One region of the Planococcus alpniumensis genome, then DNA from elsewhere that is predicted to be linked to it. Evidence: riboswitches for the same ligand, from Rfam matches in the RefSeq annotation. Region 1 holds a riboswitch; the other holds the start of a gene.

Region 1 (4,242 bases):
GGAATTGAATCCTGCAGTACGTGGGGTAACCGCTTGAAAATACGAAGCCCATAGTTTATCGCCAAGCGGCAGCGCGCCGATGGTTTCCATATTGCCGTACTCAGAAACGAATAAAAACAGCATTGCGATCAGATTCACGGCTAAGGTCCCCGTCAGCATGACTTTGGAATGGAGGGACAATTGCTTAAAGTTTCTCGTTTTCCACAAATCATACAAGACGGTAAAGCCGATCCCGCCTGAAATGAACAAGAGGGTGATCAGGATATTGACTGTTGGGTCGCCGACATAGGCACTTAGGCTGTCATCCCATAGAGAGAATCCTGCATTATTGAATGCGGAAACAGCGTGGAAAGCGCTGGTGAAAAGCCCGTATGTCCAGCCGTATTCCGGAACCCAACGAACCGCTAAAATCGCAGTGGCCAATAACTCAATGCCGAATGCGAAAAACAGCAGAACCTGCACGAGGCGGATCATGCCGCCAAGTGAATACTGGTTGAACGACTGCTGGATCAAAATCCGTCCCCGCAGGCCAATTTTTTTGCCCAGCAGCAAAACGACCAAAATGGCGAAGGTCATGAGGCCGAGCCCGCCGATCTGCATGAGGACCATGATGACGGATTGCCCGAACACCGTGAAATCATTGCCGGTACTGACAACGACCAGCCCGGTCACCGTTGTCGCAGACGTAGCGGTGAACAACGCATCAATCCATGAAATCGGCTCAACTGTGGAGATCGGCAAATACAACAAGATGGTGCCAAATAAAATCGCCACCAGGAAGATCATCGTTAGAATTTGAGGCGGTGATATTTTAATTTTTTTAAATAAGGTGGATCGTTTCATTTTATAAACCTGCCCGGTCGAATTGGTGGATATCTTTCTTTGTTCCAAGCACCGTCAAAACATCTCCTGCCTGCAAGATGTCATCTGGCAACGGGGAAACATTCAATTTCTCCCCACGTTTAATGGCGAGGACGGTCACGCCGAATTTCAAGCGGATCTTCAGATCATGCAGAGACTTCCGGTTAACTTTCGGCGTGGCCATTAATTCGGTAATGCTATAGTCTGCAGAAAGGTCGATCGAATCGATGATTTTTTGAGACCCTAGATGTTCAGCCATTTTTTTGCCCATTTCAATCTCCGGTTGAACGACTTGCTCCACGCCGATCTTCATCAACACTTTCTGGTGGTAATGGTTTTGGGCTTTAACGTACACTTTAGGAATTTGCAGATCCTTCAAAACGAGTGTCGTCAGGATGCTCGATTGGATATCTTCGCCGATTGCAACGATAACATTTTCATAATTGGTAATGCCCGATTGCTTCAGAGCTGACTCGTTGGTCGAGTCCAATTGAAGTGCGTGGGAAGAAAACGCCGCGAACTCCACTACTTTTTTCTCGTCGCGGTCTATTGCCAGTACATCGTGACCCATTTGATGCAGTTCTTTGCAAATGCTGCCCCCGAATCTTCCTAATCCGATCACTGCGAACTGCTTCTTGTTCCATCTCATTTCTCTTCCACTCTTTTCCCTTAAATTTGAACACAAAAAAACCATTTCAAAGAAACGGTCTGAGATAGACCTTTTCTCTCTTTGCTACGCTTACGAGGTTAGCTGTCGGATTAGGGATGGAGAGTACCCCTTCTTCAAAATGAAGATTCACCCCGAGATCAAGTGGCGATCGAATTGGTTCCCCCGCACAGAAATTCATTCTGTCTCAGCGATATAAAAGGTGGATTCTGTTGTACAAGCTAAAATATACGCCTCTATCTGGAAAAGTCAACACAATTTTGTGTACCGAAATAAAATAATTTTATCCAGTTACAGGAAGAGTGATGGAATTCTTTTTACAAATTATTTCAGGAAAACTGTAACATTAATGAAAGGTAAACGTGTAAACAGTAGAAGTCGATAAAGGGGGAGAAGATGAAAAACCAGCAGCTGGAACAGCTTTTTAAACTGTATTCAAAACCCCTTTATTATTTTCTTTGGAAGTTATCAGGTTCTTCCCATCTGGCCGAAGATCTGACCCAAGAAACATTTGTCAGGGCAACTATCTCACTTCATACCTATCAAGGAGAACAAGCGCGGGCGTGGCTTTTCAAGGTGGCGCGTAATATTTATATTGATGAATGGCGCAAACGCAAGAGAAGGGAAAGCATTCCGTTCATAAATAGATTCAAGCCGGCTGAAGAAATGATCAGCCCATACGGATTGCCGGAAGATACAGCTTTGGCGCAAGAGCAACGGGACGACTTGAATATGCTGTTCGATTATTTGCCGGAACATTACCGGACGATTCTTTATTTGAGAGAAGTGGCAGAATTTAGTTATTCTGAAATAGTAAATGCGATGGATTTATCAGTAGAACAAGTAAAGGTCACATTGTACCGGTCACGAAAAAAACTGGAGACCATTGCACAACAGAAAGGGTGGCACGATGACAGAATGGAATGAAGCCTTGGAAAAGAAAATACTAAAGAAATCCCGTTTTGTGTTAACGGTGCGGATTCTCCGTATATTAATGATTGGAGTGCTAATCTACGGTGCTTATATGATCGCTTTAGCATTTATTACCGACGGGATGCAAGTGGCAGAGGAGAATGATTATTATACGAAGCTCGCATTGGATTGGACGGTGCCCAATGTCCGCGGGGCATTTGGGTTCGAAGAAGAAGAAGTTTCTCCCTTAGGCACCAGTGCATTTTCCTATCCTTTGGTCAGGACAGTGGGCAAGAAGGAAATGGTTGTAGGGCAAGCGCAAGTGACGAAGCGCTTAGCAAACAGCCTATCGTCTATCGAGTACCAAACCCCTTCGAGGGATGAACTCGATCGTTTTTTCTTTTTCTATCCGGAAGACCCGCGCAACGGCAATTCACTGAAAGCTTACGGCCAGCCCGACGTTTGGGGCACATTGGACAAGCTGCACGAAGGCACCGTGGCGGAATTAGCCTTTTCAACAGATCGCTTCATGACACCTGAAGAGTTGATCGCGCAATTGGAACCTTATGATATCGACGTTTTGTGGATGCCGCTGCATACGGGTGAATTTGAAACGTTCACGCCAGGCAGTTGGGGAGGCGGCGGTGACGATCTATCCGTGAACACTGTCTTCGGCCTGACAGGAGGGCAAAGCGCTTCCGATGATTTCCGATCTTTTTCTTCTATCTACCGGCTTGATTCTGAGACCATACAAGACAGCAAACAGATGATGATGGCTAATATGGAAACTTTGCTCGAAGAAAAGTCGGCCTCTTATTACGAAAGATTTTTGGGTCTGGATTATTTGAATGAACGCCATGATTATATAGAGAAAAATGGCTTTACGGTATACGGCGCTGTGGTCACTGGACCGGTCAAAGAATTATTGAAGCTCGAAGAGGAAGCTGTAGTGGCCGGTGAGCAATTGGGACAAGTGGAATTGTGGAATTGGGAAGAAGAGTAAACACATTGAAAAGAAGCGAGGAGACACTGCCATATGCAGCAACTCCTCGCTTCTTTTTTGGATAATGTCAGTAAATTTTTTACGGCTTTGCGACGAAAACACTTATGAAAAAAATAGCGCCCATCAACAAGAAGCCATACATTTCTTTCGTATTGTTCATCTGAAAGGATTGGAAACTCCTGATTAAAAAAATTCCTGCAGGGACAAGGAACGTAAACGGGAATAATTCCCTCCAATAAAATGACACTATCATCATAAAGATATAAAGGCCGTACAAGGGATACTCGATTTTTGCATTGGGCTTAAATGATTTCTGGTCACTTGCCATCAATTATTTCCCCTTTGAAGGTCGGTCATTGTTTAGAATTCACAATTTCAGATGAGTTGTCCGAAATTGATACCAAAAAGCGGTCGCTATCAATTTTTACTTCCAAATAATATTTCTTATCTTGTAGGTTTTGGACAATGACAAAATAATTGCCTCTCCCATAATCGTATCTTGTTCCGCCATGAAATAAATTATCGTCTTCGTTGTAATGATCGATGACATACTCTTTTGCGTGGTTGAAAGCCGCCGTTTCATTCGCCTTGTGCTCCAAATGCAAATACCCGCCAATGGCTAGAAGGGCAATCACCAACATAAACGTCAGGGTTTTCATGTTTATATCCCCCTATTCGAAATGTGCGCACTTTGCGAAAAAGTGGATTATTTAAAGAGCAGAGATTAGGCAAATGGGGGAGTTCCTATAATTTTCTCGCCAGCAAGCTGCTCTGTTAAAAGGACATAAATCATCAAGCC
Region 2 (4,242 bases), 240 kb from region 1:
AGACCGGAAACCATCTGTTCACTGCCAACCGGTTGTTGAAGCGCATGCCAATGATGAAAACGACAATATCCTCCGTGTTTTCCGTAGTGAAACGTCCGGGAAAAACTTGCTGTGCCATGTCTGTTCCTCCTTATCGGATATTCTTCAAAGTATATTCACACCACCCAATGGCCGCTTGTGTGACTCGTTTTCCGTAATCCAAAGTGAACAGCCAGTACATGGCGTCTTGCTCTTCGTGATGGTTGTGGCGGATGCCCTGTTCGATCGCTTCATACGTAGCATGGCGGGCTTCCAAGGTTTTTTGATACTCCTCAAGGAGGGAAACAGTGCGCTCAGGAGATTGGTGGGAGCCAAAAAATAATTTCAGCAACACTTCGTTGCGCTCAGCTGGAACTTGATCGATGGGTTGCTCGATCCAATTTTTCAATGTCGCCAAGCCTTTTTCGGTGAGGAAATACTCGTTTTTATCCGCTCGGCCCGACGTAGAGGCGCTTTTTACTTCCGCCAAGCCATCTTCGACAAGCAGCTTGAGCGTAGGATAGATTTGGCCGTAGCTGATTTTCCAAAAATGATTCAAGCTTTGATCCATGAATTGTTTGATGGAGTAGCCCGAAGTGCAGTCTGTCGTCAAGATGCCCAATATGGCGTAGGTTGTATTATTGTATGATTTCACTTTTTCACACCTATCTAAAAGATATATATCATTTATATATATATTAATCTTATTTTATAGAGAACGCAAGACATTTGACTGAATTAAAAGATAATTTAATTTTAAGTATGTTGAAACGTAAACGATTAAAAGGCTGCGAAGGATTAAAATTTCGCAACCTTAGAGAATTTTATCAAACTGGGGATTTTAAAAGAACTTGATAAGAGAAGCACAAAACCGAAAAAAACCTCTTAGTTAATACCGAATTTTTAACGGATCGATAAAGCGGGCCACAGTTTTGAATAGCTTCAAAAACAAGAATATACTTTGCTATTGCGTTTTTGTACTCGTCATTAATATTTATGCCTTTATCTTAATTTAATTCTTTTTCCAAGTCCCTATCGACGATAAATACTTCGATTCTTTCACCGATTTTCGTGCTGATATCACTATGGCTTGAATGAACACGGGCGCCTGTACACTTTTCCACGATGTTTTCGTAATTGGTGCTATACATCTCTCTTAATAGCTGCCTCATTTTTTTAACAAGCTTTCTGCCGTCATTATTTTCCACAAGGTGTTTTTCCTCAACCGTTAATACGCCTTTAAAACGGGTGATCACCATATCTTCAACAATATACGTTCTGGCTTCCTGCGGTCCGCGTCCAATAAGTTCACGCTGGAACTTAATAAAGGCTTCGCTAATCTCTGATTCTAGTTTTCTTTTTTTCGAAACTGGCATGTGGTCGTCTCCCAAAAATAATTTTATAATTTCGAGAACAATCGTATGTCCTTTCTCAGGCGTTGTCAATATCTATTTTTGGATTAAAATGGAATCCGATAAAAGACAATGAAAGCAAAGTCAGGAAGGAATATGCAGCAATTATATTGGGCCTAGTGAAAAGACACTGAGACAAATTTGGGGAATCACTTGTCAATCACCATATGTAATTGCCTGTTTTTCAGACGATAAAAAAATATTTTAAAAAGCTCTTGCATAATAATCCCCAGTAGGAGTAATATAATCTCGTAAACAAAATATCTCGGCCAAATCCCGTCAAACGGGAACGGAGGACCCAATCTTTTGGGGTTAATTCTACGCATGTAGAAAGGATGAGAGCAACTCTTTCGCCATCCTACCCGTCAGCTAACTTCGTCGGCTAAAGCGAAGGAGGTCTAAGACCACCTTTATTCAGGAGGCTTTTTTTTTGAGGCATTTTTATAATGCCCTCATAAAAAGCAACTTGAAATCATTGTAGGTCTTTTTATTGTGCCTATTTGAAAAAGTCAATCTTGGAAGACAGAATGCAAAGGAAGCAACAGTTGTTGCTTGCTGGGTGTTAAGTAGACCAATGAGTACTTTTTTTCCAAAAACTGTTGATAACACAAGTCAGCGGTGATTAAGCATAGATCTATGCTTAATCACCGCGTCACAAAACTTGTCTTATGAACTTGGGGAAAAAGTGAGCATTGGTCTATTTTTTTGTGCTTAGATTCTGAATTCCCGACCGGGTTCCTGGATAGGAGCATAAAAAACTAGTGGGTTGGGTTTTCCAGCCGAAACCGGGTTGAAGAAGAATTCGAAAGGAGGAAGCCTTTAAGTGGGAGGGGCAATCAAGAATGAACGCTTACGCTGCTTAATCTGTGTGCCAAGTTTAGATGAACTCGGCTATTTGGAAAATGTGTTAAGTGAATCTGCAAATCTTATTTTTATGGTGACAAATCAACGAGTCCAATGGGCCCTGGCCAAGTTGGGGTTTGAAAATATCCACTTCCTGCAAGCTAATGAGGAACTTATTGAAATGCCGCCTGTTGATCGGGTCATTGTCCTGGAAAGTGACTTGACCACCACCCATTTTTTGATAAAAGTCTCATTATCCAGCGTCAAAGCGCCATTATTGGTCGTCGCACGCAATAAGAGCATACCGGAACAATTATATACCTTGTTGGGCGCAAAAATAGTGCTGCACTCGAATACTCAAAATATACGGTTTTTATTAAATTAAACGGAGGTTGAGAAGATGTTGGATTTCATTATGCTGAGCTTGTTTATTATTTTGCCGCTGTCGATGGTGGCGTTGACGAATTGGTCTTCGTCGGTAGTGAGCAAGGAGAGTGAAGGCTCTTGATGAGTTTGCTGTTGATTACGGTCGCCGCAGTTTCAATTTATTTATTGTATGTGTTAATAAATCCAGAAAAATTTTAAAAGATGAAAAAGACGGAGGGAAATCAACGTGGGAATAACCATTATCTCAATCATCGCTACACTTTTGGCGGTTTTAATCCTTGCCAAACCAATGGGAATTTACTTAGCGAAAGCTTTTGATTATAACGCAACTGGATTAGATAAAATTTATGGGCCATTCGAAAAGCTATTGTTTAAAGTTGGCGGAATAAAGAAAGAGCAGCAAAGCTGGAAACAATACGCTTTATCGCTGATCTTAGCAAACGGTTTTATGATTATACTTGTTTATTTCGTATTCAGACTGCAAGGAGTTCTTCCGTTGAATCCAAGCGGCAATCCCGGCATGGAGCCAACGCTTGCCTTTAATACCGCGATTAGTTTTATGACAAATACCAATCTGCAGCATTACAGCGGTGAAAGTGGATTATCGTATTTAGGCCAGATGATCGGCATATTGTTCATGATGTTTGCAGCTCCTGGTACTGCACTTGCAGTGGTGATCACTTTTATCAGGGGCTTGTCGGGAAATCGAATCGGCAATTTCTATGTAGATTTGATCCGTGCCATTACACGAGTCCTGTTGCCGATTTCGTTTGTGACAGCATTTTTCTTTATCGCACAAGGTGTTCCACAAACATTCGAACCTTCAGCAACCGCCACAACTATTGAAGGAGCGGAACAAAGCATTGCAAGAGGACCGGTGGCAGCCTTCTTATCTATTAAAGAACTGGGCAATAACGGGGGTGGTTTCTTCGGCGTCAATTCGGCCCACCCGTTAGAAAATCCGACAGCTTTAAGTAATCTTCTCCAAATCATTTTAATGTTCCTTATAACAACGGCGACCCCGTTCACTTATGGGCGAATGGTCGGCAATAAGAAGCAGGGGCGGGTATTATTTGCTGCTATGGCCATGATGTTCGTTGCCTTTCTAACTATCGGATTGACTTATGAATACCAAGGCAACCAGGCGTTAAATGAATTGGGAATTCAGCAGGATCAAGGAAGCATGGAAGGCAAAGAAGTGCGGTTTGGCACCGGTCAATCCATGCTGTATGCCATGGTCACAACGGCGAGCGAAACAGGGGCCGTCAACACGATGCACGATACCCTCACACCGATCGGCGGACTGCTGACATTGTCCAATATGCTATTGAACACTATTTTTGGAGGCATAGGAGCTGGGTTCATTAACGTGATCATGTACGCAATGATTGCCGTTTTCCTTTGCGGATTGATGGTCGGGCGAACTCCGGAGTTTCTGGGCAAGAAGCTTGAGGCAAAAGAAATGAAACTGATTGCGGTGACTTTATTAATTCCACCGTTTTTAATTCTTGGATTCTCTGCTTTGGCTTTGTACACTCCATTTGGCAACGAGGCGATTTCAAATCCGGGATTCCATGGCATT

Evidence for each region. A riboswitch is a leader RNA that binds a small molecule or an ion and turns the genes downstream of it on or off. The one in region 1 is predicted to bind cyclic di-AMP.
Region 2: linked by a shared signal. The riboswitch ahead of G3255_RS17570 (hypothetical protein) and the one ahead of G3255_RS16310 (potassium channel family protein) in region 1 are both predicted to bind cyclic di-AMP.

What each region holds. Positions count from the first base shown of each region.
Region 1 covers NZ_JAAMTH010000001.1:3,218,559-3,222,800, reverse strand. Annotated here, with positions in the region: gene G3255_RS16315 (TrkH family potassium uptake protein) at 1-843, opposite strand, end outside; gene G3255_RS16310 (potassium channel family protein) at 845-1,510, opposite strand; cyclic di-AMP (ydaO/yuaA leader) riboswitch at 1,583-1,731, opposite strand; gene G3255_RS16305 (sigma-70 family RNA polymerase sigma factor) at 1,925-2,455, shown strand; gene G3255_RS16300 (anti-sigma factor) at 2,439-3,443, shown strand; gene G3255_RS16295 (hypothetical protein) at 3,797-4,102, opposite strand; gene G3255_RS16290 (EAL domain-containing protein) at 4,236-4,242, opposite strand, start outside.
Region 2 covers NZ_JAAMTH010000001.1:3,459,607-3,463,848, reverse strand. Annotated here, with positions in the region: gene G3255_RS17585 (DUF4188 domain-containing protein) at 1-118, opposite strand, end outside; gene G3255_RS17580 (PadR family transcriptional regulator) at 131-673, opposite strand; gene G3255_RS17575 (Na-translocating system protein MpsC family protein) at 1,026-1,394, opposite strand; cyclic di-AMP (ydaO/yuaA leader) riboswitch at 1,688-1,829, shown strand; gene G3255_RS17570 (hypothetical protein) at 2,254-2,658, shown strand; gene G3255_RS20430 (potassium-transporting ATPase subunit F) at 2,781-2,858, shown strand; gene kdpA (potassium-transporting ATPase subunit KdpA) at 2,893-4,242, shown strand, end outside.